Regions from separate parts of the Agrobacterium sp. 5Ca39 genome, predicted to be linked through region 3. Evidence: predicted binding sites of a transcription regulator. Region 3 holds the regulator's gene; each other region holds the start of a gene.
The links. Region 3 encodes PhoB, which activates phosphate uptake and scavenging genes when phosphate is short. Its sites were predicted from a motif close to TGTCATNNANCTGTCAT; they were not measured.
Positions count from the first base shown of each region.

Region 1: the regulator PhoB is predicted to act here: its motif matches at 3,658-3,674, upstream of ACZ47E_RS17950 (DUF47 domain-containing protein).
Region 2: the regulator PhoB is predicted to act here: its motif matches at 4,816-4,832, upstream of ACZ47E_RS03870 (DapH/DapD/GlmU-related protein).
Region 4: the regulator PhoB is predicted to act here: its motif matches at 4,538-4,554, upstream of ACZ47E_RS13095 (DUF1045 domain-containing protein).

Region 1 covers NZ_AP026437.1:930,366-938,413, forward strand. Annotated here, with positions in the region: gene ligD (DNA ligase D) at 1-1,073, shown strand, start outside; gene ku (non-homologous end joining protein Ku) at 1,083-1,874, opposite strand; gene ACZ47E_RS17945 (inorganic phosphate transporter) at 1,965-2,969, opposite strand; gene ACZ47E_RS17950 (DUF47 domain-containing protein) at 2,969-3,613, opposite strand; gene ACZ47E_RS17955 (NUDIX hydrolase) at 3,727-4,269, shown strand; gene ACZ47E_RS17960 (hydrogen peroxide-inducible genes activator) at 4,307-5,215, opposite strand; gene katG (catalase/peroxidase HPI) at 5,421-7,592, shown strand; gene ACZ47E_RS17970 (hypothetical protein) at 7,719-7,895, opposite strand.
Region 2 covers NZ_AP026436.1:788,697-796,744, reverse strand. Annotated here, with positions in the region: gene rnd (ribonuclease D) at 1-867, shown strand, start outside; gene ACZ47E_RS03890 (adenylate/guanylate cyclase domain-containing protein) at 1,196-2,224, shown strand; gene ACZ47E_RS03885 (esterase-like activity of phytase family protein) at 2,368-3,726, shown strand; gene ACZ47E_RS03880 (YunG family protein) at 3,864-4,211, shown strand; gene ACZ47E_RS03875 (hypothetical protein) at 4,376-4,693, shown strand; gene ACZ47E_RS03870 (DapH/DapD/GlmU-related protein) at 4,871-5,503, shown strand; gene ppx (exopolyphosphatase) at 5,551-7,074, opposite strand; gene ACZ47E_RS03860 (RNA degradosome polyphosphate kinase) at 7,071-8,048, opposite strand, start outside.
Region 3 covers NZ_AP026436.1:100,777-108,824, forward strand. Annotated here, with positions in the region: gene pstC (phosphate ABC transporter permease subunit PstC) at 1-1,480, shown strand, start outside; gene pstA (phosphate ABC transporter permease PstA) at 1,477-2,796, shown strand; gene pstB (phosphate ABC transporter ATP-binding protein PstB) at 2,811-3,626, shown strand; gene phoU (phosphate signaling complex protein PhoU) at 3,722-4,447, shown strand; gene phoB (phosphate regulon transcriptional regulator PhoB) at 4,478-5,161, shown strand; gene ACZ47E_RS00505 (GcrA family cell cycle regulator) at 5,452-5,985, opposite strand; gene ACZ47E_RS00510 (aspartate aminotransferase family protein) at 6,416-7,615, shown strand; gene argF (ornithine carbamoyltransferase) at 7,673-8,048, shown strand, end outside.
Region 4 covers NZ_AP026436.1:2,679,692-2,687,739, forward strand. Annotated here, with positions in the region: gene ACZ47E_RS13075 (response regulator transcription factor) at 193-438, opposite strand; gene ACZ47E_RS13080 (helix-turn-helix domain-containing protein) at 894-1,934, opposite strand; gene phnN (phosphonate metabolism protein/1,5-bisphosphokinase (PRPP-forming) PhnN) at 2,021-2,617, opposite strand; gene ACZ47E_RS13090 (alpha-D-ribose 1-methylphosphonate 5-triphosphate diphosphatase) at 2,614-3,750, opposite strand; gene ACZ47E_RS13095 (DUF1045 domain-containing protein) at 3,747-4,436, opposite strand; gene phnE (phosphonate ABC transporter, permease protein PhnE) at 4,720-6,069, opposite strand; gene phnE (phosphonate ABC transporter, permease protein PhnE) at 6,069-7,055, opposite strand; gene phnD (phosphonate ABC transporter substrate-binding protein) at 7,126-8,031, opposite strand.

The sequences.
Region 1 (8,048 bases), on a different replicon from region 3:
AGGAAAGCCCCTTCGGAGAAAAGCTGACCGCGCTTGCACGTCGCGACCTCCACTACGTCAAACCGGACCTCGTGGCGGAGGTAGAATTCCGGGCGTGGTCGGGCGACGGCAATCTGCGGCACGCATCATTCCGAGGACTGCGCGAGGATAAGCCTGCTCAAGAAATCGAACGCGAGGAGAAGGCCGTGAACGACACCAGACCGCCGCAGTCTGCCATCCAATTCACTCACCCGGACCGCCTTTACTGGCCGGATGACGGCGTGACGAAGGAAGGTCTTGCCGATTATTATGCCCAGGTCTGGAAGCAGATGGCGCCCTTCGTGGTAAACAGGCCGCTGGCGCTGCTGCGCTGCCCGGAGGGTATAGAAGGGCAGCGGTTTTTCCAGAAACACGCCTGGCGCGGCATCAACAAGGCCATCGAACAGATCAGGGATCCCAAGGACAAGGCCGGCGAACCACTGATCCGCATCACCGATTTTGACGGCATGATGGCGCTCGTGCAGTCTGCGGCGCTTGAAATCCACCCATGGGGAGCGACCACTGCGAGCTGGGAAAAGCCGGATATGATCACCATGGATATCGATCCCGCCGAGGATGTCTCCTGGGAGGATGTGATAGAGGCGGCGCTCGAACTGAAGCAACGTTTTGAAGCGGCGGGTCTGGCAGCTTTCGTCAAGACATCAGGCGGCAAGGGGCTTCATGTGGTTGCCCCGCTGAAGCCGCAGGCGGGCTGGACGGCAGTCAAGGCATTTGCCAAAGCCATGGCCGCAGACATGTCGAAGGCCGAGCCGGACAGGTATCTCTCGGTAGCAACCAAGGCAAAACGCAAAGGCCGCATTTTCATCGACTATCTGCGCAACGGTCGCGGCAATACCGCGGTGGCGCCTTATTCGACCCGGGCGCGGCCGGGTGCGGCGGTCTCCGCCCCCCTCGAATGGTCCGAACTCACGGCCGATATCGGTCCTGCCCACTTCACGGTCAACAATATCGGGGCACGTCTTTCCGCATTGAAGAAAGATCCCTGGGAGGGCTTTTTTGCCGCCGCGGAGGCTTTGCCGAAAAAGGCACGCTAAGACCGCGTCTCAGCGCTTCTTTTCGGCCGCGATGCTTTTCTTCAAGGCGTCCATGATGTTGATGACGTTGCCGCCGATTCGGGCCTTGGTGCCGGCCTTCTTGTTCGAGGCGGGCGCCTCATTGCCTTTGCTCTTGAGCAGCGACCTGATCTTTTTCTGGATCGGGTCCTGAACCAACGTTGGTTTCCACTCCGTCATCTGGCTGGAAATGCGTTTTTCCATGGCCTGCAGCAGCGGCTTTTCAAGTTTCATCTTCGGATCGAGAGCGTCAATGCTTTCGCGCACCTCCTCGCCGTAGTGCAATGTCCACAGGATGATACCCTTGCCGGAAGGTTCCAGCAGCACGGCCCGTTCCCGCCGGTAGAGCACAAGCCGGGCAATGCCGAAAACGCCGTTTGCCGTCATGGCCTCGCGAATGACGCTGAAGGCTTCGGCGCCGATCTTGTCTTCCGGGCGAAGAAAGTGCGGTCGGTCGTACCAGATCCAGTCTATGGAGCCTTTTGGCACAAAGGTCTTGATATCGATCGTGCGCGTACTTTCGAGCGCCACCGCATCGATCTCGTCATCCTCGAGCAGCACATAATCGTCCTCGCCACGGGGAAAACCCTTCACCTGGTTTTTCGCCGCAACGGGGCGGTGGGTGACGCTGTCGACATAACGGCTTTCGACGCGATTGCCGGTCTTGCGATTGAGAACGTGGAAGCGGTACTTGTTGCCTTCTGTCGTTGCAGGTGTCAGCGATACGGACGCCGTCACCAGCGACAGCTTCAGATAACCCTTCCAGAAAACCTGACGTGCCATTTTTCGCGATCCGCTTGCCTGTTGATCTCCCGGATCAAACAGCCACGGTGTGGTTTTTGTTCCGGGAGGGGCCGATGGGGCAGGGGAGTGTCAGCCCAACAGCGATGTCAGCCAGTAAACGGAAGCGGAAATCAGTGCCGCTGCCGGCATGGTCACGATCCAGGCGATGACGATGTTGCCGGCCAGTCCCCAACGCACCGCGGAGACGCGGCGTGCGGCCCCGACGCCGACGATGGCGCCGGTGATGGTGTGCGTGGTGGAGACCGGGATGCCGAGCCAAGTGGCGCCGAACAGCGTCAATGCGCCGCCGGTTTCAGCGCAGAAACCCTGCATCGGGTTGAGCCGCGTGATCTTCGAACCCATCGTATGCACAATGCGCCAGCCGCCGAACAAGGTGCCGAGCGCCATGGCAGACTGGCAGGAAATCACCACCCAGAAGGGCACGTAGAAACTCTCCCCGAGATGTCCCTGGCTGAACAGCAGCACGGCTATGATGCCCATGGTCTTCTGCGCGTCATTGCCGCCATGGCCCAGCGAATATAGCGAGGCGGAGATGAACTGCATGACGCGGAAGGTGCGATCCACTGCAAAGGGCGTCTGCCGCACGAAAAGCCACGATACCGCAAGCACCAGAAGCAGCGCGAGGAAAAAGCCGATTGCCGGCGACATGAAGATGGCGCCGACTGTCTTCAGCAGACCCGACCAGACGATGGAATTGAAGCCGACCTTTGCCAGACCTGCGCCAACGAGGCCGCCGATCAAGGCGTGCGACGAACTGGAGGGGATGCCGAAAATCCAGGTGACGATGTTCCAGACGATCGCGCCGATCAGCGCCGCGAAAATCACCTGCGGAGATACGATGGCCGGATCGATGATGCCGGTACCGAGCGTTTCCGCCACATGCAGGCCGAAGAAGAGGAAGGCTATGAAATTGAAGAAGGCCGCCCACGCAACGGCATATTGCGGCCGCAACACCCGGGTGGAAACGATCGTGGCAATGGAATTTGCGGCGTCGTGAAGACCGTTCAGAAAATCGAAGAACAGTGCAATGGCGATGAGGCCGACAAGCAGCGGCAGTGCAAGTGCGACATCCATCAGACGTTCTCGATAACGATGCCGCTGATCTCGTTGGCCACATCCTCGAAGCGGTCAACCACCTTTTCGAGTTCGCCGTAGATCTCGCTGCCGATCATATAGGCCATGGCATTGCCGGCGGCGCCATGGCGGCGGAACAGGTCTTTCAGTCCCTGGTCGTGCAGGTCGTCGGAGCGCCCCTCGACGCGGGTGATCTCTTCGGCGATGGATGACAGGCGCTGGGCATTGGTGCCGACCTTTTCGAGAAGCGGAATGGCCTCTGCGATCAGGCTCGCCGCGCGCACGATCTCATGGCCCATCTCCTTCATCAGCGGGTCGAATTCGCTCTGCTCGAAGAGGCGGATGGTCTTGACCGTTTTGTGCATCATGTCGATGGCGTCATCCATGGACTGGATCAAGTCCTTGATATCGCCGCGGTCGAAGGGCGTAATGAAACTGCGTCGCACCGCAAGCAACACGTCGCGGGTGATGTCGTCCGCCTGATGTTCGAGGGCAACGATGAGATCGCAGTTCTTTTCGACCTCGACGCCGCTCAACAGGCTATCGAGGGCTTCGGCCGCTTTGATGACGGTTTCGGAATGTTTGCTGAACAGGTCGAAGAAACGATCCTCGCGCGGCATCAGTTTGCGGAAAATGCTCATCATGCGAATTGGCCCTCAGTGGCGCTTTTTATGTTGTGGGGGGTAATTGTCATAAAACTGTCATAAATGCACGCGGGGCATTGATGCAACCCGGAAAATCAGCACTATCAACGGATATGAAATCGACGAAAAAAAGCCGGAAATCCCGCCCGGCCCGCCCCCTGACATTGCTTCAGCAGCTTGCTGCGGTTCCGGAAAAGCTCTTCACAGGCGCTTTCCGGCAGCAATATGCCGCGCTGTGTTTTCGATATGGCAGGGGCGATGACAATGTCGAAATCCTGCTTGTCACGTCACGCACCAGCGGCCGCTGGATCATTCCGCGCGGCTGGCCGATGAAGCGCAAGAAGCCTCATGAGGCCGCGGCAATCGAGGCTTGGGAAGAGGCCGGTGTTCGTGGCCGGGTCAGAAAGGAAGCGGTCGGCCGCTATACCTATCTCAAGATGCTGGATAATGGCGAAGTCGTGCCCTGCGTCGTGGACGTGTTTCAGATCGAAGTGACGGGTGCGGAAACCAAATTCAAGGAGCGTGGCGAGCGTCTGGTGGAATGGGTTCGCCCGGACGAGGCGGCAAGAAGGGTCAGGGATATCGAGCTGAAATCGCTGCTGGTCGATTTCAAGCCAAAGGGCAAACGGAAGGGCCCGCAAGGCCGAAGCGCATGAAGACCGCAGGACCAGCGCGATCCTGAGACCGTAGCCATCAGGATGTGAGGCCGAGCTTCTGACAACCACAGTCTCGGACGATCTCCGAAATATGAGCGAACTGCGCCGAAAGCGGGTTACTCTTCCGCCACACGATACCGATCGTGCGGGACGGTCGCGGTTCCGCCAGACGGAAGACCGAGACCGTGGACTGCCGTGTCTCCATGTCGACGGCCATTTGTGGAATGAGCGTGACGCCGATGCCGGCACCGACCATCTGCACCAAGGTGGACAGTGAGCTGCCCTCCATCAGCACGCGGGGAGGCGCATTCGTTGTACTGCAGAAGGACAGCGCCTGATTGCGGAAGCAGTGGCCTTCCTCCAGAAGCAGCAGGCGCATCTCGCCGAGCTTGTCGGCGCTCGGCACCGGCATGCCCGCATCCTCCATCGGCCGCACCAGGATGAATTCCTCGGAAAACAGCGGGATTTCCTCGAGTGACGGCTCCGAGACGGGGAGGGCGACGATGGCCATGTCCAGCCGGGCCTCCAAAAGGTCCTCGATCAGTTTTTGCGTTACCGCCTCTCGCGGGCGCGCTTCCAGCCCTGGGTAATGTCTTGTAAGCGTCTTGATGACCTGCGGCAGAAGATAGGGAGCAACGGTCGGAATGACGCCGATGCGCAGGCGGCCGCTGAGCGGGCCGTGCCGAGCCCGCGCCAGATCCTGCAGCTCATCGACCGATTGAAGGATCGCGCGGGTGCGCTCGGCAAACTCCTCACCAAGAGCGGTCAACCTGATCTGTCGGCTGCCTCTTTCGACCAGCGGCGCACCGATCAGTTCTTCCAGTTCACGGATCTGGAGCGAAAGGGCGGGCTGCGAAATGGCGCAGGCTTCGGCAGCACGCCCGAAATGGCCGATCTTCGCCAAAGCGTCAAAATAGCGGAGATGTTTCATGGAGAGCGAAATCATAAGCTCAGCATATCGCAGCCTTTAGAATATACAATTGGAAATTATGGAACCCGCCTGTTAGTCATCTTCATGACAGAAAGAGGCTGTAGCTGTGAAAGGCTATCAGTGTCGCGGCGGTTGGCAGTAACCCGTTGCGAACGCTGATTCACACCGCTGCCCGTGTCGAACTTATTTTGTTTAATTGCTAAACCCATCGGAGGGTGAAATGGACGCAACTTCAAAACCGGCTGGCAAATGTCCCGTCATGCACGGAGGCAATACGGCTTCCGGCAAATCGGTGACCGACTGGTGGCCGAACGCGCTGAACCTCGATATTCTTCATCAGCATGACACCAAGACCAATCCGCTAGGCACCTCCTTCAACTATCGCGAAGCGCTGAAGACGCTTGATGTAGAGGCTCTCAAGGCCGATCTTCGGGCCCTGATGACCGACAGTCAGGACTGGTGGCCGGCCGACTGGGGCAGCTATGTGGGTATGATGGCCCGTGTCACCTGGCATGCCGCCGGCTCTTATCGCGTAACGGACGGCCGCGGCGGCGCCAACACCGGCAACCAGCGTTTTGCACCGCTGAATTCCTGGCCTGATAACGTCAACACCGATAAGGGTCGCCGCCTGCTGTGGCCAATCAAGAAGAAATACGGCAACAAGATTTCCTGGGCAGACCTGATCGCGCTCGCCGGCACCATTGCCTACGACGTTGCGGGCCTGAAGACCTTCGGCTTCGCCTTCGGCCGTGAAGACATATGGGCTCCGGAAAAGGACACCTATTGGGGTGATGAAAAGGAATGGCTGGCTCCGAGCGACGGTCGTTACGGCGACGTGACGAAGCCGGAAACGCTGGAAAACCCGCTTGCCGCCGTGCAGATGGGTCTCATTTACGTCAATCCGGAAGGCGTGAACGGCAAATCCGATCCGCTGGCGACGGCGGCGCAGATGCGCGAGACCTTCGCGCGCATGGGCATGAACGACGAGGAAACCGTGGCGCTCACCGCCGGCGGCCACACGATCGGCAAGTCGCACGGCAATGGCAGCGCGGCCAATCTCAGCCCCGATCCCGAAGCCGCAGGCCCGGAATATCAGGGCCTTGGCTGGATCAACACCAAGGGCCGCGGCATCGGTCGTGATACGGTCGTCTCGGGTATCGAAGGCGCGTGGACGAGCCATCCGACCAAGTGGGACAATGGCTTCTTCGACATGCTGTTCAAGCATGAGTGGACGTTGACGCATAGCCCCGCCGGTGCATCGCAATGGGCGCCGATCACCATTGCCGAAGAAGACAAGCCTGTTGACGTCGAGGATGCCTCGATCCGCACCATCCCGATGATGACCGATGCCGACATGGCACTGAAGGTCGATCCGATCTACCGTGAGATTTCGCTGAAGTTCAAGGATGATCAGGATCATTTCTCGGAAGTCTTCGCCCGCGCCTGGTTCAAGCTGACGCACCGTGACATGGGGCCGAAATCCCGTTACTTCGGACCGGACGTTCCCGCAGAAGACCTGATCTGGCAGGACCCGGTGCCTGAAGGCTCCACGAGCTACAATGTGGCTGCCGTGCAGGCCAAGATCGCCGCTTCCGGCCTTCCGGTCGCAGATCTGGTTGCCACCGCCTGGGACAGCGCCCGCACTTTCCGCGGTTCGGACAAGCGTGGTGGCGCCAATGGCGCACGTATCCGTCTTGCTCCGCAGAAGGACTGGGAAGGCAACGAGCCCGCCCGTCTTTCCCACGTGCTTTCGGTTCTCGAGCCGATTGCCCGTGAAACCGGTGCGAGCATCGCGGATGTCATCGTTCTGGCCGGCAATTACGGCGTGGAACAGGCCGCGAAAGCGGCCGGCTTCGATATCGCCGTGCCGTTTGCACCGGGCCGCGGCGACGCTTCCGCCGAGCAGACGGATGCTGACGGCTTTGCTCCGCTCGAGCCGCTGGCGGATGGTTTCCGCAACTGGATCAAGAAGGACTATGTTGTCAGCCCCGAAGAACTGCTGCTGGACCGCGCCCAGCTTCTCGGCCTGACTGCGCCGGAACTGACAGTACTTGTCGGCGGTCTGCGCGTCATCGGCGCCAACTACGGCGGTGCGGCGCATGGCGTGTTCACTGACAAGCCCGGCGCCCTGACGACTGACTTCTTCACGACGATGACGGATATGGCCTATTCCTGGGTCCCGACCGGCAACAATCTCTATGAGATTCGTGACCGCAGGACTGGCGTGGCACGGTACACCGCCACTCGTGTCGATCTCGTGATCGGCTCGAACTCGATCCTGCGTGCCTATGCGGAAGTCTACGCACAGGACGACAACAGGGAAAAATTCGTCCGCGACTTCATCGCCGCCTGGACGAAAGTGATGAACGCCGACCGTTTCGATCTTCTGTAACGAGCCTGTTTGCCATTAAGAAGCGCCTCCCTGAGCGATCGGGGAGGCGCTTTTGTTTTCGGCTTCTCGTAGATCGGCTTGGCGCCCTCACATGCGTTGCGTAAATGTGCTGGACGCGGCGGCGGCTCACCGACGGTCGGAAGACGGTACCGGACGCTCCGGGGATGATTTCTCCGCCCCTTGCGACGGGGTTCTGCCGCTCTTTTCATTCTCGTGGGCATCCGGTCCGGCGACGATGACGCCGCGGCCCTGTTCCTCGCGCTTCTTCTCTGCGAAGTCGCCGGGTTCCTTGTTGCGGTCCATGAATAATCTCCCTCGTTTGGTTCCTGTCAGGAATTCAACGGTCGTCCCAGCCAGAGGTTCCAGCCTTTTCGCGGGGGAGAATGTTTCTATTCATAATGTTCTTTGCTATTAACATGAATAGATAAGTCATGTTATGGCGGCGTGCAGGGTGAT
Region 2 (8,048 bases), 690 kb from region 3:
GACACGCAGGTCGCCGCCATGGTCTGCGGTTTCGGCGATTCGATCTCCTACGACCAGCTGGTGCAGAAGATCAAAAACGTGCAGATCGACAAATCCTCCCGTTTCACCGACTGGAGCCGCCGCCCGCTGACCGAAAAGCAGCTGGATTACGCGCTGGCCGACGTGACCCATCTGCGGGATGTCTATCTCTCGCTGAAAGCCCAGCTCGAGCGTGAAGGCCGCTCGCTGTGGCTGACCGAAGAGATGGATATTCTCGAGTCTCGCGACACGTATGACATGCATCCCGACGATGCCTGGCTGCGGCTGAAATCGCGCCTGCGCAAGCCGACCGAACTTGCCATCCTGAAATTCGTCGCCGCCTGGCGGGAGCGTGAGGCGCGGTCGCGCAACGTGCCCCGTTCGCGCGTGCTGAAGGACGATGCGATCTTCGAAATCGCCCAGCAGCAGCCGAAGGATGCCGAGGCGCTGTCGCGGCTTCGCACCATTCCCAAGGGCTGGGAACGCTCCGCCTCAGGCACCGCCATCGTCGAGACGGTGAATGCGGCGCTGGCGCTGCCGAAAGAAGAAATGCCGAAGGCACCGCGTCACAGCCACGCGCCGGAAGGTTCGGGCGCTGCCGTGGAACTGTTGAAGGTTCTGCTGAAGCTGACAGCTGACAAGCACGGCGTCGCCGCCAAGGTCATCGCCAATAGCGACGATCTGGACAAGATCGCCGCCGAGGGCGAAAAGGCAACGGTGGCAGCACTGACCGGTTGGCGGCGGGAGCTTTTCGGCAATGTGGCGCTGAAGCTCATCAATGGTGAGGTCGCCCTGCGTTTTGCCGGCAAGAAGGTCGAGGCTGTAGAGGTTGCGGCGAACGAGTCGTAACGCTCGCTCTTCCGCGACCTTCTCATACCGCGTGTCGCCTCATTCGCTAGCGCTGCATCTGAATGGCGCTGGCTGAACACCCGAATCGCCCGACAGCGCGTCGGGCGACAAAATCGGTGAAGCCATCGAATACACAATATAAACTTAGGCGGGGTGCGGGCCCCGTCCGTTGCGGCAACCGGGCAACAGGCTTTCCGATCCTTTATGCAACCTTACCGATTGCTCACTTTTTCCAGCGCTTTTTCCACATTAATGTCGCATATGACCTGAACAGAAGCTTTGCCCGCAAGGAGCGACGGGCCTGCCCTTCCCGAGATCAAGAATCGACATGAGAAAATTGCTGCCCATTCTGGATTACGTGGTGCTCTTCGTTGCCGTGGCCGGCAGCGGCGTGGCCTACGCCTTCCTGGAATATGGCGGTGGCGCGCTCATCGGCGCGACCTATGCGCTGTTTGCCTGCGCGCCAATCCTCGCCTTCGAGCGCGGTTACATCATGCCCGGCCTGTCGCGGCAGGTCAGCGCCCTGCCGACACCGGTTTACATTGCCGTCGGTCTTGTCATCTATGCTGTTCTCGTCTTCTGCGGGTTCGGGCTGGGCGGCACGATCCTGTGGCTGAGTGGCATCTTTCCCGGCACCTGGAAACGCGCCGTTCATGCCGAAGTACAGACGCTGGTCTTCACGCTCATCGTCTGCGGCATCATCGTCTTCATCATGCGCGTGCGTGAACTTCTTGGCCGCGATATCTTCATCGACCTCATTCTCGGGCGTTATCGCAGACCGGTGAGCGAAGACCGTGTCTTCATCTTCATCGACCTTGTCGGCTCCACCTCCTTCGCAGAAACCCATGGCGACCTGAAGGCACAGGAGTTTCTCGGCGAAATCTTCGCGAGCTATGCCGCACCGGTCAGGAAACACGGCGGCGTCATCGACGATTACATCGGCGACGCCGCGATCATCACCTGGCCATACCATAGGGCGATACGGCGCGCCGCCTGCGTGCGCTGCGTTTTCGATATTCAGGCGACCATCGAGGAAAAGCGCGACATGTGGCTTTCCCGCTTTGGTGAAGTGCCGCGCCTGCGCTTCGCCATTCATGGCGGACCTGTCATCACTGCGGAAATCGGCGTTGACCATCACAAGATCACCTATTTCGGCGATACGGTGAACACGACCTCCAGACTCGAATCGCTGAGCAAGATGCTTGGCCACCCCGTGCTGATTTCCGCCGACCTCGCCCATCAGCTGGTGCTGCCCAAGGGCGTGCGCAGCGAATATCTCGGCGAGCACGCGGTCAAGGGCCGTGGTCAGACGCTCGGTGTCTGCACGCTCAGCCAGTATCAGGCCCCCGCCGCTTAGGGCGAAGCAACGTCGCCGTCACCTTTGCCAGCGGCCGCCGTCATCAAAATTCATCAAAGCTTCAAACGGCAATCACCTCTCTGTCATGTGCTGCCCCTATCGCGTCAATCCTGTCTTCAACAGGTACTGAGAGGGGTCTCAACATGAAGCACGTTCTTTTCGCCTCTTGCGCGGTTCTCGCGCTCGCTTCCGCATCGCAGGCAGCGGAAAAGGAGTTTCCGGCAAAGCTGGTTTCACATGCCATTCTGCCGGCCAACACCATCATCGCCGCGCCTGCCGATGCGCCGGCACATCTCAAGACCTCCGCCAAGTTCACCACAGCCGACCGCAAGCGCGCCGAAGGCCTCGGCACCGTGCCCGGCAAGGACGGCGCGCGCCTGACCGGCCTTTCCATGCCGTTCAACGGCCAGCCCATGCAGGGCTTTTCCGGCATCAAGGCCATGCCGGACGGCAGCTTCTGGAGCCTTTCCGACAACGGTTTCGGCTCCAAGCTCAATTCGAGCGACGCCATGCTGATGCTTCACCATCTGAAGTTCGACTGGGAAGCCGGCAAGGTCAATGCGCTTGAAACCGTGTTTCTCTCCGACCCTGACATGAAATCGCCCTTCCCCATCGTTCTGGAAGGCACGGAAAAGCGCTACCTGACGGGCGCCGATTTCGATGTCGAATCCATTCAGCCTGTTGCCGACGGTTTCTGGGTGGGTGAGGAATTCGGTCCTTACATCCTGAAATTCACCCGCGACGGCAAGCTGACCGATGTGATCTCCACCAAGGCCGGCGATATCGAGGTGAAGTCTCCCGACCATCCGGCTCTCACACTGCCTGGCAACCCGACTCAGAAAATGCCCGCTTTCAACCTGAAACGCTCCGGCGGTTATGAAGGCATGGCGCTCTCCAAGGACGGCTCAAAGCTCTACGGCCTTCTCGAAGGACCGCTCTATATGGCGGACGGGCAGGTAGAAAAGACCGAAGACGGCGCGACCGCGCTGCGCATCATCGAACTGGACACCGCCAGGAAAGAGTGGACCGGTCGCAGCTGGCTTTATCCGCTGGCGGAAGGCGGCGAGGCGATCGGTGACTTCAACATGCTGGACGAGACCACTGCCCTCGTCATCGAACGCGACAACGGCGCCGGCACGGCCGACAAGGCCTGCGCCGACCCGAAGGCTCCCACTGCGGACTGCTTCGCCCGCCCAGCCAAGGTCAAGCGCATCTACAAGATCGAATTCAACGACGCCAATGTCGGCAAGGCCGCCCGCAAGATCGGCTACATCGACCTGATGAAGATCTCCGACCCTGATAACAAGAAGCGCCAGGGCGGCGGCAATGGTTTCTACGACATGCCTTTCGTCACCATCGAGAATGTCGACCGCGTCGATGCCACGCATATCATCGTCGGCAATGACAACAACCTGCCTTTCTCTGCCGGGCGGGCGCTGGACAAGGCTGATGACAACGAATTCGTTCTGCTTGAGGTCAAGGACCTGCTCGAGGCGAAGTGAGGCCACGGCTGCCGTCATTTAAATTGACGGTCACCAATGATCCGGACGGAGCGCTGGCAGATACGAACGTCTGCGCGGCGCTCCTTTCCGATTTTCCTGCCGCGACAGAAACATGCTTGCGGAAAAGAAGACGTTTCATGCAGGACCATGCCGAAAGACTGTACTACGCCCTGAAGAGAAGCTGGTCGGGCGAGACCAGCGGCCTCTGGTCGCGCGAAAATCCAGCCAGGGGGCAAGGAAGCGTCACTGCCCTGGTGGTTCAGGACATTTTCGGCGGCGAAATTGCGAAAACCGCTGTCAGCGGCGCGCAACACTTCTACAATATCATTGAAGGCGTCCGCTGGGATTTCACCTTCACCCAATTCGATCTGCCGGTGGGTTATCAGGATCATCCCGCCAATCGGACCGAAGTCATGGCGACGATAACGCCGCTGCAATATGCCTATCTCAGCGCCTGCATTCGAAAGGCACTCGGCCACGGCTGAACGGCTTGCAAAAAGAACAGCCCATTGCTGTTCGATCCGCACGGCATGGAGGTCAACCAGCGCGCTACACTTCAAGACCAAGATTTATGTTTCCCGCAAAGCGGACACAATCCACGCGATAATATTGCTTGGCGAAATGGCTGTACCGACAGGAGAGACATTTAATGAGCGAGAGTTGTCCGGTTCTGACACCGGCAGAACGGCAGGTTCAGGATATATTGGAACGCAAGGAAGCGGCGATGATGGCGAGTGTTCATGCAGCGGTTGAGCGCGCCAGCAAAGAAGTCGCCGAAGCATTCGAGGCGACCGGGTCAGACGTGCAGCCACCACCCCGGGATTATTTTGCCGCAGTTGCGCATCAACAGCTCTTTTTGTTGTTGTGCGGGGCCGATCCGCAGACCCTCGAGGGCGGCGACCCAGAAATCGCCGGTCATATCATTCGGAATGCTCAAAACATAACGGAGCACTACTGGAAACGATAATGCGCCCGAATGTCGCCGGCAGGTGACGCCGATCTGTAAGGAGAGAATGTCACACGAAGCAAGAGACGTAATCTGAACTTGACAGGGTATGCTGGTCACGGATGGACGGCTCCGCCGTCTCGCGTCATAGGGCCTTCATCATGCCCGGTTAAGCAGGCGCAAAATCGGGAGACTGCAATGGATTCGGCCGCACAGATCAAGCGCCCTAAGCTCGCAGAGACCGTCATTCATGCAACAGCCAGCGTAAGAGACTCGAGCATCGGCAGATGCTGCGAGATTTTGGCCGATACCTCGCTGCATAATGTTGAGCTCGGAGACTACTCTTATCTTGGTCCCCGCTGCATGGTGGGGGATGCGATCATCGGGAAATTCTGCGCCATCGCCGCGGAGGTCAGGATAGGCGCTCCCAACCATCCGATGGACCGGCCATCCATGCACCGTTTCAGCTACTGCCCGGAATATTACTCTGCCGATGCGGTGCGCGACGATGCCTTTTTCGCGCAGCGGAAGCAGGATCGCGCCGTCATCGGTCACGATGTCTGGATCGGGCACGGGGTCATCGTACTGCCGGGCGTCAAGGTGGGACACGGCGCGGTGCTGGCCGCCGGCGCCGTGGTGACCAGGGACGTGCCGCCCTATACCATCGTCGGCGGCGTACCCGCAAAAATCATTCGCGAGCGCTTTTCACGATCGATTGCGCAGAAGCTTACCGCTATTGCCTGGTGGGACTGGCCCTTCGAGACGATCATGGCGCGGCTTGGCGACTTTCAGTCAAACGATATCGAAGCGTTCTGCGAGCGCTGGTCCTAGCACGGGGCCAATGTCGTTTCTGTCGTAAACAGAAACTCCGCCGCTCCTTATTCGAACACGAAGGCCAGCCGCTTGCCCGTCAGCTTCGCCAGTTGCTGCAAACGTCCGTCCAGCCGCTCTCCGGCAAAATCGCAATAATCATGCGGCACCACAAATTCCAGATCGAGATCCGGATTATCTGTCTTGCGGAATTTCAGGTGATCCACGACACCCGGCATGGAGGCTGAAAAAAGATATACGACGCGCAGCAGGCCGCCCAGCAGTTTGGCGAGTTCCTGCAGACGCTCCCCCGCCATGGCGGCAAGCGGCTCGGTGGTGCCGTTGTCGTTCAGGCCTTCAAAGCGGTAATAATTGGCAAGTGCAATATAGGCGCGCCCGGGATGGGTGATCGCCACGAAGGACGAGTGGGCGATGATATTGAGCGCCTGCAGACCGCGGTAATCGGGATGCGCGCGCCAGCTGATGTCGGCCAGCAGGCAGGCGGCCTGCCGATAGCGGCTTTCCTCTTCCGTCTCGTCGATGCCGAAAACCGGGAAGGTGCGACCGCTCCAGTCCGCCAGTTCTCGCGCATGCTCCGGAGAACGGGCGCGCAAAATGGCAAGTTCGTCGGCGGCAACCAGCAGCGGATCGGATTCGCGCTCCGCCTCCGTCAGCAGCGAATAAAGGTAACCCTCGCGTACGCCCTGTGCGGAAAAAGCGATCCTGGCCGGCTTCATCATCTTCAGAACTTCGCGCATGGCGATGGCACCGAATGGCAGGAGCGAGCGGCGGTTCTTGGAGACCGCCTGCCAGGCGGGATCCTTGCTATCCCGGGAGACGATGACCTCCTCGAGGAAATTCAGCATTTCCTCCAGCGGCAATTCATAACCCTGCATCATGTGCAGGGGATAACCGGATATCTCCATATGCAGCTTGGCGATATTTCGCCAGGTGCCGCCGACGGCGTAAAAGGTGCGCCCCTCACCCGCCGCCAGAAGTTTGGCGAAGGATTTGACGTGTTTTCTGGCAATGGTCGCCGCTTTTTCCAGCGAGCCGTCCGATTGCTCCGAAAGCCGCAGACCGCCAAGCGGCAGGGTGATGCCTTCGCCGCAGCTCTTGCCCTTGATGTCGATCAGCTCCAGCGAGCCGCCCCCGAGGTCGCCGGCGATGCCATCAGGATCATGGAAACCGCTGATCACGCCATAGGCTGAATAAAGCGCTTCCTTCTCACCCGACAGAACCTCGATCTCGCAGCCGAGGATGGTTTCGGCCTCACGAATGAAATCGGGACCATTTTCCGCTTCTCGGGCCGCGGCCGTGGCCAGCACATAAAGCTGCTGCGCCTGCGCCTGCTCGGAGAGGGCGTGAAAACGCCTGAGCGCCAGGAGCGCGCGGCTCACACCTTCCTCATGCATGCGCCCCGTCAGCGCCAAACCTTTGCCGAGCCCGCAAAGCACCTTTTCGTTGAACAGCACCGCAGGCGCGCGGGAAAGACCTTCATATACGACAAGACGAACGGAGTTCGAGCCAATATCTATGACGGAAACGGGGGCAAGGCCGGTCAGCCGCCCCTGTGCTTCTGATCGAGTCATTCAGCCTGTTTCTTGCGGGACGAAATCAACCCGGCAATCAATTTGGGCGCACTGGATTTCAGGGCTTCACCACGTCCGGAAAGGCTGGGATTGGTCATGAAATAGTGCTGCGCGTTGAACGGTTCTTCGCCTTTACGCACCTCGATGCGCCTCGACGTTCCGTCCGCAAGTATCTCGTAGCTCTGCTGGTTGTCAATGAGATTGCCCAGCATAATCTGTGAAAGAACCTGCTCATGCACGGTGGGATTGGTCAGCGGCACCAGCGTTTCCACGCGGCGGTCAAGATTGCGCGGCATCATGTCGGCGGAGCCGATATAGACCAGCGCCTTGTCCGACGGCAGGCCGAAACCATTGCCGAAGCAGAAGATGCGGCTGTGCTCCAGGAAGCGGCCGACGATGGATTTGACGCGGATATTGTCCGACAGGCCGGGCACCTGCGGGCGCAGGCAGCAGATGCCGCGCACGACGAGGTCCACCTCAACACCCGCGGCGCTGGCACGGTAGAGCGCATCGATGATCTCTGGATCGACAAGCGAATTCATCTTCATCCAGATCGCCGCCGGCGCGCCGCGCTTGGCGTGCTCGATTTCCTCGTGAATATGCTTGAGGATGCGCGCGCGTAGCGTATAGGGCGAGACGGCCAGCTTCATGCCCTCCTCCGGTTCGCCGTAACCCGTGATGAAGTTGAAGATATTCGCCATGTCGTGGGCGATCTTCGGGTTGCAGGTGAAGAAGGACAGGTCGGTATAGATCTTGGCCGTGATCGGGTGATAGTTGCCCGTGCCAAGGTGGCAATAGGTCCGGAGCTTGCCATCCTCGCGGCGCACCACCATCGACATCTTGGCGTGGGTCTTGAGTTCTATGAAGCCGAACACGACCTGCACGCCGGCGCGCTCCAGATCGCGCGCCCAGCGGATGTTTGCTTCCTCGTCGAAACGCGCTTTGAGCTCGACCAGCGCGGTGACGGATTTACC
Region 3 (8,048 bases):
CACATCGATCCTTTTGCTGATACTGGCGCTGATCGGCATCGGCAGTTATCTGCTCGGCAGCCGCCGTGCCGTTGCCCTGTCTGGTGGGCGTCCTTCCAGCATGCATTCCCGAGCCGGTTATCACGGTTCATACGCGGTCGTCTGGGCGGTACTGCCCGCGGCGTTCATTCTCAGCGTCTGGCTGATTATCAGCCCGCTCATCGTGACGTCAGCGGTCCGCGGCGATTTCCCGGAAGACATCCGGGCGCAATCCGAGGCGCAGCAGAGCCTGACCTACGGCATGGTAACCTCTATCGCCCGCGGCCTTCAGCGGCTGACACCGGAAGAAACGGCGCAGGTCGATGCGGACACAAGCGCGGTGAGGCCTCTGCTTGCATCCAAGGGCGTGGCGATTGCCGGTGATCCGGAACGGTTCATGGTTGACGCCGCCCAAACGCTGAACACCATGACCGCCACGAGCCGTCTTGCGATGATCGCTGTCGTGCTGCTGGCCGCGCTTGGCGGCGCCACCTATGCGCTGCGGGCGATTGCACCGCGCTTCCGGGCGCGCAACAAGGTCGAAAAGGTCATTCTCGGCGCTCTTCTTGTCGCATCTTCCATCGCTATCCTGACAACGATCGGCATCGTTCTGTCGATGCTGACGGAAGCGATCCAGTTCTTCAACATGGTTCCGGCTCACCAGTTCTTCTTCGGCACGGTGTGGGATCCGCGTTTTGCGGCTGCCGGTGCGACCGATTCATCGGGACAGTTCGGCCTGATCCCGCTGCTTGCCGGCACACTTTATATCGGCTTCGTCGCCATGCTGGTTGCCGTGCCCGTCGGACTGTTTTCGGCGATCTATATGTCGGAATATGCGTCACCCCGCCTGCGCTCGGTGGCAAAACCGCTGCTCGAGGTGCTCGCCGGCATTCCCACCATCGTCTACGGCTTTTTCGCGCTGACGACGGTTGGTCCTTTCCTCAGAGACATTTCTGCGCAGATCAACGGGCTGGCGACGGGTAACTACGCCAACTTCATCCAGGCGCAGAGTGTCATCACCGCCGGCTTCGTCATGGGTATCATGTTGATCCCCTATGTGTCGTCGCTGTCGGATGACATCATCACCGCCGTGCCGCGTTCGCTGCGCGATGGTTCGCTCGGACTTGGCGCAACGCGCTCCGAAACCATCAAGAGGGTCATTCTTCCGGCTGCTCTTCCCGGCATCGTCGGCGCCGTGCTGATGACGGCCTCGCGCGCCATCGGCGAAACCATGATCGTGGTTCTGGCGGCAGGTGTCGCTGCTCGACTGCAGCTTAATCCCTTCGAGCCCATGACCACGGTGACGGTCAAGATCGTCAGCCAGTTGACGGGCGACCTTGAATTCACCTCACCGCAGACGCTGGTTGCCTTTGCGCTTGGCATCACGCTTTTCGCCATCACGCTTTGCCTGAATATCTACGCGCTTTACATCGTGCGCAAATACCGGGAGCAATATGAATGACCGACATCGCCTCTCCCGCAGCTGGTGCGAACGCCGTCAAGGCGACGCGTCGTGATATCGGCATCAAGCGCCGTTATGCCGCCGAACGCCGTTTCCGTGCTTATGGCATGGCAGCGATTTCCTTCGGCCTCATCTTTCTCTTCCTTCTGCTTTTCTCGGTTGTCTCCAAGGGTTACACCGCGTTCCAGCAGACGATGATCACCGTTCCGGTTGAGTTCTCCGAACAGATCATCGATCCCAAGAACGAGCGTGCCACCAATCCGGCCAAGCTTATGACGGCCAATTATCCCGTTCTTGCCCGTGATGCGGTTGCCAAGGTTCTGGGCGTCGCGCCAACGGACCGCACCGGTCTTCGCGCCGTCAACCTTCTGATCTCCGATAGCGTACGTACGCAGCTTCGCGATATCGTCGTTGCCGACCCCGCCGTTATCGGCACCACCCGCACGGTGACGCTGCTGGCCTCGGGCGACGTCGACAGCGCCTTCAAGGGCCAGGTCGATCTGACGGCGGATGAAGCCAATCGCCGTATCTCGAACCAGCAGCTCGGCTGGATGAACCAGCTCGCCGAAAGCGGGCAGCTTGGCAAGCATTTCAATACCGGCATCTTCATCAACGGCGCCTCGAGCCGTCCGGAAGCGGCGGGTGTCGGCGTGGCGCTGATTGGCTCCTTCTACATGATGCTGATCGTGCTGGTGCTGTCGCTGCCGATCGGTGTTGCGGCTTCGATCTACCTTGAGGAGTTTGCTCCGAAGAACCGTCTGACTGATCTCATCGAGGTGAACATCAACAATCTCGCGGCTGTTCCCTCGATCGTTTATGGTCTGCTCGGCCTCTCCGTCTTCATCAACTTCATGGGCTTTCCGCGCTCGGCCTCGCTGGTCGGCGGCCTCGTCCTGACGCTGATGACCCTGCCGACGATCATCATTGCGACCCGCGCTGCCCTGAAAGCCGTGCCGCCGTCAATCCGCGCCGCCGCCCTGGGTCTCGGCGCTTCCAAGATGCAGACGATCTTCCACCACGTGCTGCCGCTCGCCATGCCCGGCATCCTCACCGGCACCATCATCGGCCTCGCACACGCGCTGGGCGAAACTGCGCCGCTGCTGCTGATCGGCATGGTGGCATTCGTAGCAAATTACCCGACAACGCCGATGGACCCGTCCACGGCCCTGCCGGTGCAGATTTACATGTGGGCGAATGAAGCGGAGCGCGCCTTTGTCGAAAGGACTTCAGGCGCTATCATCATCCTGCTTTTGTTCCTCATCGTCATGAATGTTGGCGCAATCCTGTTGCGTCGCCGCTTCGAACGGCGCTGGTAAAGGGAGATTGAGCAATGAACATGTTGTCGGAAGCAGCAGTTGAAAAGGCGCTGGACAAGAAAATGAATGAAGTCTCATACAAGATGATCGGCAAGGACGTTTCGGTTTATTACGGCGAAAAGCGCGCGCTTTACGACGTGAACCTCAACGTTCGCGAAAATACGGTAACCGCGCTTATCGGCCCGTCCGGCTGCGGCAAATCCACCTTCCTGCGTACCCTGAACCGTATGAACGACACGATCGACGGTTGCCGGGTCACGGGCAAGATCACGCTCGACGCCGACGATATCTATGATCAGGCGATTGACGTCGTGGAGTTGCGCGCCCGCGTCGGCATGGTGTTCCAGAAGCCAAACCCTTTTCCGAAGTCGATCTACGAAAACATTTCCTACGGTCCACGCATTCACGGTCTCGCCCGCAACAAGGCGGATATGGACCAGATCGTTGAGCAGAGCCTTCAGAAGGCGGGTCTCTGGAACGAGGTTAAGGATCGCCTGCACGAATCCGGCACCGGTCTTTCCGGCGGTCAGCAGCAGCGCCTGTGCATTGCACGCGCCGTTGCCGTCAGCCCGGAAGTGATCCTGATGGACGAACCCTGCTCGGCGCTGGATCCGATCGCCACTGCCAAGGTCGAGGAACTGATCCACGAACTGCGCACCAATTACACGATTGTTATCGTCACGCACTCCATGCAGCAGGCGGCACGTGTTTCCCAGCGTACGGCCATGTTCCATCTCGGTCACCTTGTCGAGGAAAATGAAACCGACAAGATGTTCACCAATCCGGATGACCAGCGCACGCAGGATTACATCATGGGCCGCTTCGGCTGATCGCGGCCGGCGCTTTATCGCAACCCAACAAGACTGGTGCCGCTGCGGCCCCGCTTCGGGCGGTCGCATGCAAGGCCAAGCCGGAGGAATAGACCGTGAACCAGACAACGACCCATTCGCATATTCTGTCTGCTTATGATGACGAACTGAAGTTCCTGACGCGACGCATCGCCGAGATGGGTGGTCTCGCCGAGCAGATGTGTGCCGACGCCGTGCGTGCGCTCGTCAATTCCGACGCCGCGCTTGCCCAGAAGGTCATTTCCGATGACGCTATCCTCGATCATTCCGAGCGAGAGATCGGCGACAAGGCCATCGTCACCATTGCGAAGCGCCAGCCGATGGCGGCAGACCTTCGCGAGATCATCGGCACGCTGCGTATTGCAGCGGACCTCGAGCGCGTTGGCGACCTCGGCAAGAATACTGCCAAGCGTGTCATCGCGGTGGCCGGAACGGGCGTGCCGCGCAAACTCGCCCGCGGCATAGAGCACCTGTCGGAGCTGGCGTTGGTACAGCTCAAAGAAGTCCTTGACGTCTATTCGACACGTTCCGCCGAAAAGGCCAATGCCATTCGCGAGCGCGACGAGGAAATCGACGCCATGTATACCTCGCTCTTCCGCGAGCTTCTGACCTACATGATGGAAGATCCGCGCAACATCACCACCTGCACGCATCTTCTGTTCTGCGCCAAGAATATCGAGCGCATCGGTGACCATGCCACCAACATCGCCGAGACGATCTATTACATGACCACCGGCAGCCAGCCGGAGGGCGAGCGTCCGAAGGACGACAGTTCCAACACGCTCGGTTCGGTGACCGAGTAACAGACAAGCAGCGGCTTGCGGAGTTAGCATATGGTGCCCAAGATTGCAGTTGTGGAAGATGAGGAAGCGCTGAGCGTCCTGCTTCGTTACAATCTCGAGGCTGAGGGATATGACGTCGACACCATACCCCGTGGAGACGAGGCAGAGATCAGGCTGCAGGAACGTATTCCGGATCTGCTCATCCTGGATTGGATGCTTCCCGGCGTTTCCGGTATCGAGCTGTGCCGTAGGCTCAGGATGCGGCCGGAAACCGAGCGCCTTCCCATCATCATGCTGACGGCGCGCGGCGAGGAAAGCGAACGGGTTCGCGGCCTCGCCACCGGCGCGGACGATTATGTGGTCAAGCCGTTTTCCACGCCGGAACTGATGGCCCGCGTCAAGGCCATGCTGCGCCGGGCCCGTCCGGAGGTTCTGTCTTCGGTGCTGAAGTGCGGCGATATCGAGCTGGATCGCGAGACGCATCGCGTTCACCGCAAAAGCCGCGAGGTGCGTCTCGGTCCGACGGAGTTCCGCCTGCTGGAATTCCTGATGACCTCTCCGGGCCGCGTGTTCTCCCGTTCGCAATTGCTGGACGGCGTCTGGGGTCACGATATCTATGTGGATGAGCGGACGGTTGACGTGCATGTCGGACGTCTGCGCAAGGCGCTCAACTTTTCCCATATGCAGGATGTCATCCGCACCGTGCGCGGTGCCGGATATTCGATGGAAGCCTGATCGGAACCGAACTGAGGGTTCCCCTCAGCATGACGTTCCGCCAAAATGAAAAGGCCCGAAACCGGTCTGGTGTCGGGCCTTTTTATTTTGAACCTTCCGCAAGCACGATAATTTCATCCCTTTGACGAGCGGTTGAGAGTCCACCGAAATTCGATTGAGGGGCGAAACCCGACGACGATGAATAAGCCTTGATGTTCTGCTGTCGCTGTCCGGGAAGCGCGGTATTTTGTCACAAAAAAAACGGGCCCGAAGGCCCGTAGTTTTTGAGTGTCAAATGTGTGCCGCAACACTCAAGCCTTGCGGCGTTCGCTGACCGGTTGGTAGGCGAGTTTCGCATGGAATTTGCAATAAGGTGACGATTCCAGCGCTTCACAGCCGCAGAAATGGAAATCGTCTTTCAGGGGGTCGCCGACCGGCCACTTGCAGGTGCGCTCCGTCAGTTCCGTCAGCGTCAGCCGGCGGGAGATCGGAGTAACGACGTTTCTGGAAGGAACGTAATCGAGAATTTCAGCGGTTTCGATGCCGACCTCTTCCTGAAGAGCGGTCGCCGCGTTGGAGCGGGTCAGGATCCGAGCAGGTGCAGCGTTGACGCGGCCAGCGAAATTCGCCGTGCGCGGGGCAGGTGCAGCAGTCCGCTTGGGCGCAGAACGCGCCGACGTCACCGGGCCGCCAGCCTTGACGCGTCCGGGCAGATTAAGACGATGGACCTTGCCGATCACGGCATTGCGGCTGACGCCGCCCAGCTGAGCTGCTATCTGGCTGGCGCTCAGTCCTTCGGCCCACAATTTCTTGAGTTTCTCGACCCGCTCGTCTGTCCAGTTCATGCCGCTTCTCCGCTTTTCGCGTGTATTTCGACAGAATCCTTCTCCGTCTCGCGGGCATGCCGCGAGCGTGGTTTCTGCCTGATTTTTGGTGACTAGTTCCGCCGCAATGCAGTCTAGTAATTAGCGATTAACCTAGTGCCACGCAGACTCCGTGGCAAGAGTCGCGGGAATCATCTCGAATCGATTTTCCGGTTTTCCCCAACTTGCTGGCGAGTTGAGTCAGAAAGGCAACACCTTGGGCCTCGCGACCTGCCACCTACTAGGGCTTGAGAAGCCTAGGAAATACGGACTTTTGTTGACATCGGCAAGCGAAGTGACAATAGTGCCCCTGCCGCCGCGAGGCGGCATTTTTGATTTTCAGGCGAGGGATAACCCTCGAAGCCTATTGACAACCGTCTGACAGCGCATCCGCGCAAGGAGTGATACAGCCATGGCCGAAGCCGCCGCGCCATTGTTCGATACATTTGCAAGAGCCCCCCTCCGCTTCGAGCGAGGCGAGGGCGTCTGGCTGTACACGGAAAGCGGCGAGCGATATCTCGATTTTGCGGCCGGCGTTGCCGTCAATTCGCTGGGCCATGCCCACCCACATCTTGTCGACGCGATCAAGACGCAGGCCGAAAAGGTCTGGCATGTCTCGAACCTTTATGAAGTTCCGGGCCAGGAAAAGCTTGCCAAGCGCCTGACGGAGGAAACGTTCGCAGACAAGGTCTTCTTCACCAACTCCGGCGCGGAAGCACTGGAATGTGCAATCAAGACCGCGCGTCGTTATCATTATTCCAAGGGCCACCCGGAAAAGTTCCGGATTATCACCTTCGAAGGCGCCTTCCATGGTCGTACGCTTGCAACGATCGCAGCCGGCGGCCAGCAGAAATATCTCGAAGGTTTCGGCCCCAAGGTCGAAGGCTTTGACCAAGTACCTTTCGGTGATGTCGATGCGCTGAAAGCCGCCATCACGGCCGAGACGGCAGCGCTTCTGATCGAGCCCATTCAGGGTGAGGGCGGTATTCGCGCACCCAGCAAGGAATTCCTGCAGTTACTGCGGTCGCTTTGTGACGAACACGGTCTGCTGCTGATTTTCGATGAGGTGCAGACGGGCGTTGGCCGCACGGGTAAGCTCTTTGCCTATGAACACACTGGTGTCGCCCCCGATATCATGGCGGTTGCCAAGGGCATCGGCGGTGGTTTTCCGCTGGGCGCATGCCTTGCAACGGCTGATGCCGCTTCCGGCATGACGGCGGGCGTGCATGGCACCACCTATGGCGGTAATCCGCTGGCCATGGCAGTCGGTAATGCCGTGCTTGATGTCGTCCTCTCTGACGGCTTTCTGGAAAAGGTTCGTGATGTCGCGCTGGTTTTCCGCCAGGGCCTTGCTTCGCTGAAGGACCGTTATCCTGACGTTATCGAGGAAATCCGTGGCGAAGGCCTGCTTCTCGGCATCAAGGCCAAGGTGCCGTCGGGCGAGCTCTTGCAGGCCATGCGCGCCGAGCATCTGCTGGGCGTACCAGCGGGCGATAATGTCATTCGTCTCCTGCCGCCGCTCGTCACCACGGCGGAGGAAGCCCGTGAGGGGCTGGCACGCGTGGAAGCGGCCGCCGCTTCCCTCACAGCGAAACAGGCAAAAATCGCCTGAGGAAACACTGAAGGGCGGGCCTCTTTCCTGGGGCTCGCAAGCATGGGACAGTTTGAAATGGCTTCACCTAAACATTTTCTCGACCTGTCGGCCGTCAGCTCGCAGGACCTGCGGGTAATTCTCGACGATGCCCGCGAACGCAAGGCGGCCACCAAGGCCGGAACGGCGGAAAAACCGCTTGCCGGCAAGATGCTGGCCATGATCTTCGAAAAGCCATCCACGCGGACCCGCGTCTCCTTCGATGTGGGGATGCGCCAGCTTGGCGGCGAGACGCTTTTCCTCTCTGGTACGGAAATGCAGCTCGGCCGCGCGGAAACCATCGGTGATACGGCAAAGGTGCTGTCGCGTTACGTTGACGCCATCATGATCCGCACGACAGATCATTCGCGCCTGCTCGAGCTTGCCGAACATGCGACAGTGCCTGTCATCAACG
Region 4 (8,048 bases), 250 kb from region 3:
CGTGACCCGCCGGGTAAACCGTAAATGGCTGCGTTTATCTGCGTCGATGGGACCGGACATCATGTCCAGCCGCCATTTGGTCCGCCGATCCCGCCATTGATATGGAAGGATTTTGACGCAGAAAGCCGCTCATTCGGTTTTCAGCTTCCGGAAAGGACTTTGTCGCGGAAGCTTGAGTTGAGCAGGTGGCGATTATGCCTCCTGTTCGATCAGGCCGCGCAGCAGGGCAATACTGACGGTATTCAGCAGATTGGTCGCACCGAGCCTGTGGCGCACCTTTTCCAGAGTATCCTTGACGTCCGCCTCGTCGGCGCCGACTATCACGGCGACGTGCGAGGGATGTTTGCCCCGCGCGACCAGCCCCAGATATTGCCGCTCACGCTCCGAGAGGACGACTTCATGCGTCTGGCGATATTCATGCGGCGAATTTGAAGACATTTCTTTCAGCCTCAAAAAAGATTGGCCTTCCCGGGCAGGAGCAGGCAGTGTTCATTCTCCGACACCAGCTCGTTGGCCGCTCCGTCCACACGCGAACAGAAACGCCAATTTCGCCAATAGGTTTCATCTGGCCTCAGGAGTTTTGCGGTAAGGGGCCGCTTTCGCAGCCTGTAAATCCGATGCAGACGTTCTATTCCAGCCATCGAGGGCCTGCGACAACGACGCCCAGCGACGACAATCTGTCTGGCGTGAAATACAGTTTCAAAGCTTTGGAATGTTTTCGTCACACCCGAAGGAGATCGGCGCTCTAATAGTGGATGTGTTCCACCGATGAAATAACATGACGCGCCAAGTTTTTCATTTTATTGTTATGTTTCGGCACACATCGCGACAACTGTTGATATATTCATCAACTTTAATGCCTCGTTCCGAAATATTGATGCTGTAGCCATGTATTATCCGGCGGAATGATGCGCGTGTTTCCGGCGAATATCCGTAGGTGTTGCCCCGAACCAGCGAGAAACGGAGCGGGAAAATGCACCTGGGGTCGAATATCCAAGCCGGTAACTGATGTCGGAGACCGGAAGATCACTTTCCACCAGAAGCTTGAATCCGGCATTCTTGCGAATGGCATCCTTTATCTCGTTGAGATTGGTCCCGAGTTCGGCAAGGCGCCGCTGAAAACTGCGTTCCGAAAGGTTGAAATAGGGGGCAATCTCGCTGAGCGAAAGCTCCGCATCGGAAAGCCTCATCTGCATATACCGCTTCACCTGATCGATGAAATGCGTCGCGTCGGCCGATGTCTCCGGTCGAAGCATCCGACACTGCAAATTCATCAATTCGAACAGGCGTTCATCGGCGTTCGGATTGGCCACCTCAAGGAGAGATAGGGGAAGGCGCATGGTATGGATCGGTTGGGAAAAGCTGATCCGCTTCGTCATTCTTTCTTTAAATAATTGAATATTATCGGGTTTCTGTCGCTCCATCCCAATCTCGATCTGATGGATGCGCTCTCCCAGAATATCGCGGAGCCGCTGTATCAGGATTGCCAGGGACAGATCGACATATTGATCACGCTTGACAATCACCGGTGCAAAGGACCATGACAGCGTCACCCCGGTCGCATCTGCAACCATGGTGAAATTGCTGTTATTGGTCGCATAATAGACGTGATCCTGAAGAAAGCGCAGAAACGCCCGCACCGTCGGGGCGCTGATCAGGCCATATCCGAAAGCACCGGACGCGCCGGCGGGAAAAGTGGAGGCGCACTGCAATCCGAAAGCGTCGTCGCCGGATATCAGGGCGCAGGTTTCCAGCAGACGGCATAATCTATCGAGGCTGATGCGCTCTGTGAGACTTCCGAAATTGCCGGGATCGATCTCAAGAGCCTTGCAGATGGGTGCGATATCGATGCCACGCCCCCGCGCATAATTGCTGACGCCGGCGGCCAGACCGGCCACCACAGTTATTTCGTCGCTGAGCCTCTTTTCGGGCATCCCTAGCCTTGGCGTACCATGTTTGGAAATTGTCGCCTAATGGTAAGCCTCGCGCACCCGTTTGTCGAGCAGCGCGGCCGGGGATTTTATGTACGGTTGCGGACGCTTTGCTCCAGAAGCTCCATCATTGTTCTTCCCGCATCTTCGATCGCGCCGCTGTTGTCCACAGTGATCACGTCAAAATTGCCGTCGACACAGAGAGCACTACGTTCCAGCCGTCGCAGGATATCGTCGCGGCTCTCCCTTCCTCGCTGTTCCAGCCTTCGTGCCAGAACCTCCGGTCGCGCCACGATATTCACGACCTTCAGGCGGGAAAAAGCAATACCGAACTGAGGCAGGGCCGACCGGGAACCGTTGGCGATAACCACGTCCCCGGCGTTCAGCTGACGATAGACAGCGGCCGGAATGCCATATTTCAGCCCATGCGCCTGCCAGGAGACTGCGAAAGCGCCTTCACTCTCAAGCCGGTTGAATTCCTGCATGGAAACTGCGTCGTGGTTTTCACCGCCCGCGTCGCCGCTGCGGGTAATGACGCGGCGGGTGAAGTGAAAGCCCGGCCGGCCGGACAGCTGCATTGCCGCATAATCCATCAGCGTATCTTTGCCGGCCCCGCTGGGGCCGACAATGACGATCATGGTTCCGGGCGATCCCTCGCGCCGGCTATCTTGTCCGTCGCCGGTCATGCCACGCGCTTGCCCAGACGCCAGACGGAACGTGCCACGGGAACGCCATCTTCGCGGTGAACCCGAACCAGATCGGCCCGCAGACCGCCGGCTATGCGGCCGCGGTCGTGAAGACCAACGGTCCGCGCCGGTGTGGCGGTGACCATACGCAGAGCTTCCGGCAGCGTGATGGCTTCCACCTGATCGGCAAGCAGGAACGGCGCGAAGAGCAGGCTGAAGGGCACGTAGTCGGAAGAGAGAACATCCAGAACACCAATTTCGGCCAGATCGCGGGCGGCGATGTTGCCGGAATGGGATTTGCCGCGAACGATGTTCGGGGCGCCCATCAAGACACTCATGCCGGCGCTGTGCGAAGCTTTTGCCGCCTCGACGCTGGTGGGAAATTCCGCCAGCTTCACACCGTGACCAATCGCTTCGCCGACATGCGCTTCTGTTGCATCGTCGTGGCTCGCAACGGTGATTCCACGCTCAGCGCAGCGGGCAGCCAGATAATCACGATGTTTGGCGGAATATTCCGCCGATGCCGCCTGCCTGCGCCGCACGAATTCGGCGAACGCCTCGTCGCTCAGACCGCGCTTCTTCTGATAATAGAAAATATACTGGTCCATCGACTGGAACTGGCGCTGGCCCGGGGAATGATCCATCAGCGAAATCAGCCGCACGCGCGGATCGGTTTCGAAATCTTCAAAATGCTCCAGCACATCGGCGGAAGCGACCTCACAACGCAGATGCAGCAGGTGGTCCGAGCGCAGGCGGTTCTGATCCGCCGCCGCCTCGATGGCGTCAGCCATTTCCCGCATTTCACCTTTTTTGAAACCACCGTCTTCATCCGAGCCAAGTCGCAGGCAATCGAATACGGTGGTGATGCCGGAGGCCGCCACCTGTGCGTCATGGGCCTGAATGGCGGCAATCTTGTCCCAGATGACACCGGGGCGCGGCGAATAATGCTGCTCGAGATGGTCGGTATGCAGTTCCACCAGGCCGGGAATCAGGAAATCGCCTTCAAGATCTTCTCCGGTCTTGGAGGCGCCTTCGCTGATATCGGCGATCTTGCCGTCGCGGATCAGAACGGAGCCCAGAATAATATCGTCTTCCAGAACGATACGGGCGTTGGAAAGGGCGTGCTCAGTCATGGTGTCGCATCTTCCTTTGGCTGCTGGCCAAGCGGGTGCCAGCTGTGAACGGTGAAGGGGGCGCCGCGCGTTTCTTCAATGAACAGGGCGAGGCCGGAAACGGTGAGGGGTTTGTCGGTGAATTCGGCAAATCGTGCGGAGAGAAGCTCACGCACGGCGGGCTGTTCGCTTTCGTCGATCCGGCCGGTCAGCGTCATGTGAAAACGGAAATCATCCATGACATGCGGATAGCCCCAGAGCGACAGATTTTCCCGCTGGCTTTCGGTCAGCATCTGCGGCCGGCGGCGGGCAATATCTGTTTCGGACAGGGGGGCGCGGAACCGGTCGAAATGATCCACGATCTCCGCTGCAAAGTCTTGCAGCGGCTGGTAAATGCGATCCGGCACCAGGGCGAAGAATGGCCCAAGTGCACCAACCACGATACGCGGAATGTCAAAGGCCGGCTGGCTTGCAGCAAAGTCCGCCACGGCCGCCAGCAGCTCTGCTTCGCTGTATTTTTCGGACAGCTCGAAAGGCGCTTTCAGGGTTGCGTGGAAGCCATAACGGCGGGGCTCTTCCGTCATCTCCGCATAGTCGGCATGGTCATCATGCAGTCTGCCGGAAAACGCGTTTCGTCCAAGCCAGCGGGATGCCGTTTTGGTCAGAGGATGATCTTTAGCCGGAGAAAAATAGATGGCATAGCGCACGGCAAGCACTCTTCGGTGTCATGGAAAACCAGGGATGAGAAGCCATTTGGCGTGACTCGCCCGCCTCCCGCAAGGTCAGGAGTGCGAAGTAATCTCTTTCCGTGACAGAATGATGATGCAGATGGAAAAAAGCGCACCCGGAACCTCATAGAGGTTAAGGGTGCGCTTGAGGATAAGTTAGCCCTACGGACGCGGGACGGAGAAAGGATCAGTCGCTTCTCCTGATGTGAGGGGCGGGATGACGAACGCTTGCGGCGTCACGTGAAGTCCCGTCTTGCCGGGTTTAATGATGCGTTTTTCCGATGAGACGCGAACGCAGCGAGTTAGAAATGTGGTCAAACAGGAAAACGACGAACAGGATCAGCAGGACCATATAGGCCACCTTGTCCCAGTCGGCATTGGTGCCCATCGCTTCCAGCAGTTTCAGGCCGATACCCCCGGCTCCCACCGCACCGATGATGGTGGCGGACCGGGTGTTGCTCTCCCAGAAATAGAGTGACTGTGAAATGAACACCGGCAGAACCTGCGGCAGCACGCCGAAGCGATTGACGGCAATCGGGGAGGCGCCGACCGATTTGACACCCTCGCGCTGCTTGTCGTCGACATTCTCCAGCGCCTCGGCATAGACCTTTCCGAGCGCGCCGGTATCGGTGAAGAAGATCGCGGCAATGCCGGGGATCGGTCCCGGGCCGAAGCTGCGGGTGAAGAACAGTGCCCAGATGAGCATGTCGATCGAGCGCAGAAAATCGAAAAGGCGCTTCATGCCCCAGTTCGCCGCCCTGTTCGCGGTGATGTTGCGTGCGGCGATAAAGGCGAGCGGCAGGGCAACGACGGTGCCGAAAAGCGTACCCACGAAAGCCATGACCAGCGTTTGCATCAGCTTGGACAGGATGTCGGCGTGTTGCCAGACACTGTTGTCGAGAAAATCATCGACCATATGGCCGAGATTGGAGCGCGCGGGATCGAGCCTCTCTCCCCAGAGAGCGAGAGCGGCAAGCTCGCCATAACCCTTGCCCCAGAATTCCGATTTCGTATCGAACAGGAAGTTCGCCCATCCAAGGAAACGGCGCTGCACATAAACCTGGCTGGTGCGGATTTCCGCCTGACCGGCAAAGCCGTAATGCACCAGCACCTTCTTGCCGTCCTGCTGGATTTCGGCAGGCAGCCCCTGTGGTGCAATAGCGCCGTCGTCGTTGATCATGACGGGATAGTTCTTGCCGTCGACATAGACATCCACGCGGGTTGGCGTCACATCGAGGCGGTTGTCCGAACCCACATAAACAACGCTGTAACCGCCATCGGGCAGGGGTTGCAGCCAGTCGATCTTCGCATCGACCGGATATTGACCGCGGCTCGACCATTGCGGTTCAACCTTGCCGGCTTCGAAACGGAGGCGCGGTTGGGCGCGCCAGGAATACCAGTCCTGCATGTAGCTGGAGGCGCGATCCCATCGGCCCTGCATAAAAGCCGGACCAACATTGAAGAGGAAAAAGCAGCCGACGAGATAGGCGGTGACGGCAAGAAGTCCGACAAGCAGACCATATCGCTGCATGAAACTGCGGTTGAATACCTCAGGATGCGCAGCCGTCAGCCTCTCGCGCTCGGCAGTGTTGAGAATGAAGCTGGAAGACATCAGGCCGCTCCCCGTCCGAATTCGAAGGATTGATGGCCGATCAGCCTGCGGCGCAGCCAGCCGGAAAACTGATCGACGGCGATGATGGTGATCAGCAGCAGAATGATGATGGCATAGGTCTTCGACGCATGATCATTGCCGATGGACAGCCGGAACACTTCGCCGATGCCGCCGCCGCCCACGGCGCCGATGATGGTGGAGGCGCGCACGTTGATTTCGGCGCGCAACAGCGCATAAGAAACGAAATTTGGCAGCACCTGCGGCACGATGGCGAAACGCACCCGCTCCAGCCAGTTGGCACCGGCGGCGCGAAGGCCTTCATCCGGCTTCATGTCGGCATTTTCCACCACTTCGAAGAAGAGCTTGCCGAGAGCGCCGATGGTATGGACCGAGATTGCGATGATCGCCGCGATCGGACCGATCGACAGAATGGCTGTCAAAAGCCCGGCGACGACGATTTCAGGAAAGGCGCGCAGCACTTCCATCACCCGGCGCACCAACCAGCGCACAAGGCCGGCGCCAACGAGATTGGTGGAGGCGAAGAAGCAGAGCACGAAGGCGAAGCCGGTGCCGATGATCGTCGAGACCAGCGCAATATTGAGCGTGATGATCAGCTGGTAGATGAAGTGCGGGATGTAGAAACCGCTGGTGATGTAAACGCGATCCGCGACATAGTTGTATTTCAGCGAACCGTCCGCATAGGGCGACGGCAGGTCGAACATGGCCCGGAAGATTTCCAGCGGACTATCGGGTACGAAGGTCTTCATGAAATCGAAGAAATAGGGCAGGCGCTCGAAAAATTTGCCTGAATTGGCCGCATTGGCGAAATTCAGGGAGGCGGCAAGGATGACGAGAAAGATCACGAGCGAAATGACGGTATAGATTCGCCGAGTCGCAAGCTGCTGTTGATAATGACGCATGACCGTCTGGGACGATGCGCTCAATCCTTCTGGCGAGAAGGTACCATGGTGCAGTGTGGTCGCCATGCCGCTTTTCCTTTATTTGCAAAAGCGGCGGCGCCGCAAGGCACCGCCGCTTCCGGATATGATCTGAGGATCAGCCGCCGATAACCGACTTACGGGCGTCGATGATCGTCTGGTAGAAAGACGGGTCGACCTTGATGTAGGCGGTGTTCTTGCCCTGTGTGAAGCCCTGGAAGCAGGCGAGGTCCTTCTTCGGCAGTTCCATGAAGAAGTTTTCGACCTTCTGCTTCATCGCGTCGCCGAGCTTGTTGGTGACCATCAGCGGGCCGTTCGGGATCAGTGGCGACTTCCAGACTTCGACGATATCGTCCATGTCAAGGTTGCCCTTCTTGACCATCTGGTAGAGGTTGCCGGCCGTGTAGCCTTCTTCCCACTTGCCCACGCCCGAACCAAAGGTGGTGCCGACATCGAACTTCTTGTCGAGAACGGCGAGAACGAGGTTCTCATGGCCGCCGCCAAAGCCGGTTTCGGAGAAGTATTCCTTGACCGGAACGCCGGTTTCCTTCGGAATAGCGACGTTCGGAACGAGGAAGCCGGAAGTGGAATCCGGGTCCGCGAAGCCGATCTTCTTGCCCTTGGCATCAGCCAGCGTCTTGATGCCGCTGTCCTTGCGGGCAACCATGATCGTGTAGTAACCGGTCGAGCCGTCAGCGCCGGCGGTGGTCAGAATCGGATCAACGGCCTTCGGATCGGCCAGGGCGATCTTGGCGTAGGAAGAAGCGCCCATGGAGGCGATGTCGATGGTGCCGCCGAGCAGACCCTGGATGACGCCGTTATAGTCCGGCGATGGGAAGATCTGAACTTCGGAAACGCCGGTCGCGGCCTTCAGGCCGTCGGCTACGCACTTCGTGTTGCGGATCTGGTCCGCTTCGTTTTCGGAACCGTCGAGACCGATGCGCAGGACCTTGACGTCCTGGGCCATGGCGGAACCGGCCAGAACGCCAAGGGCGACTGCCGAAAGAAGGATTTTCTTCAACATGGACTTTCTCCTGTTTC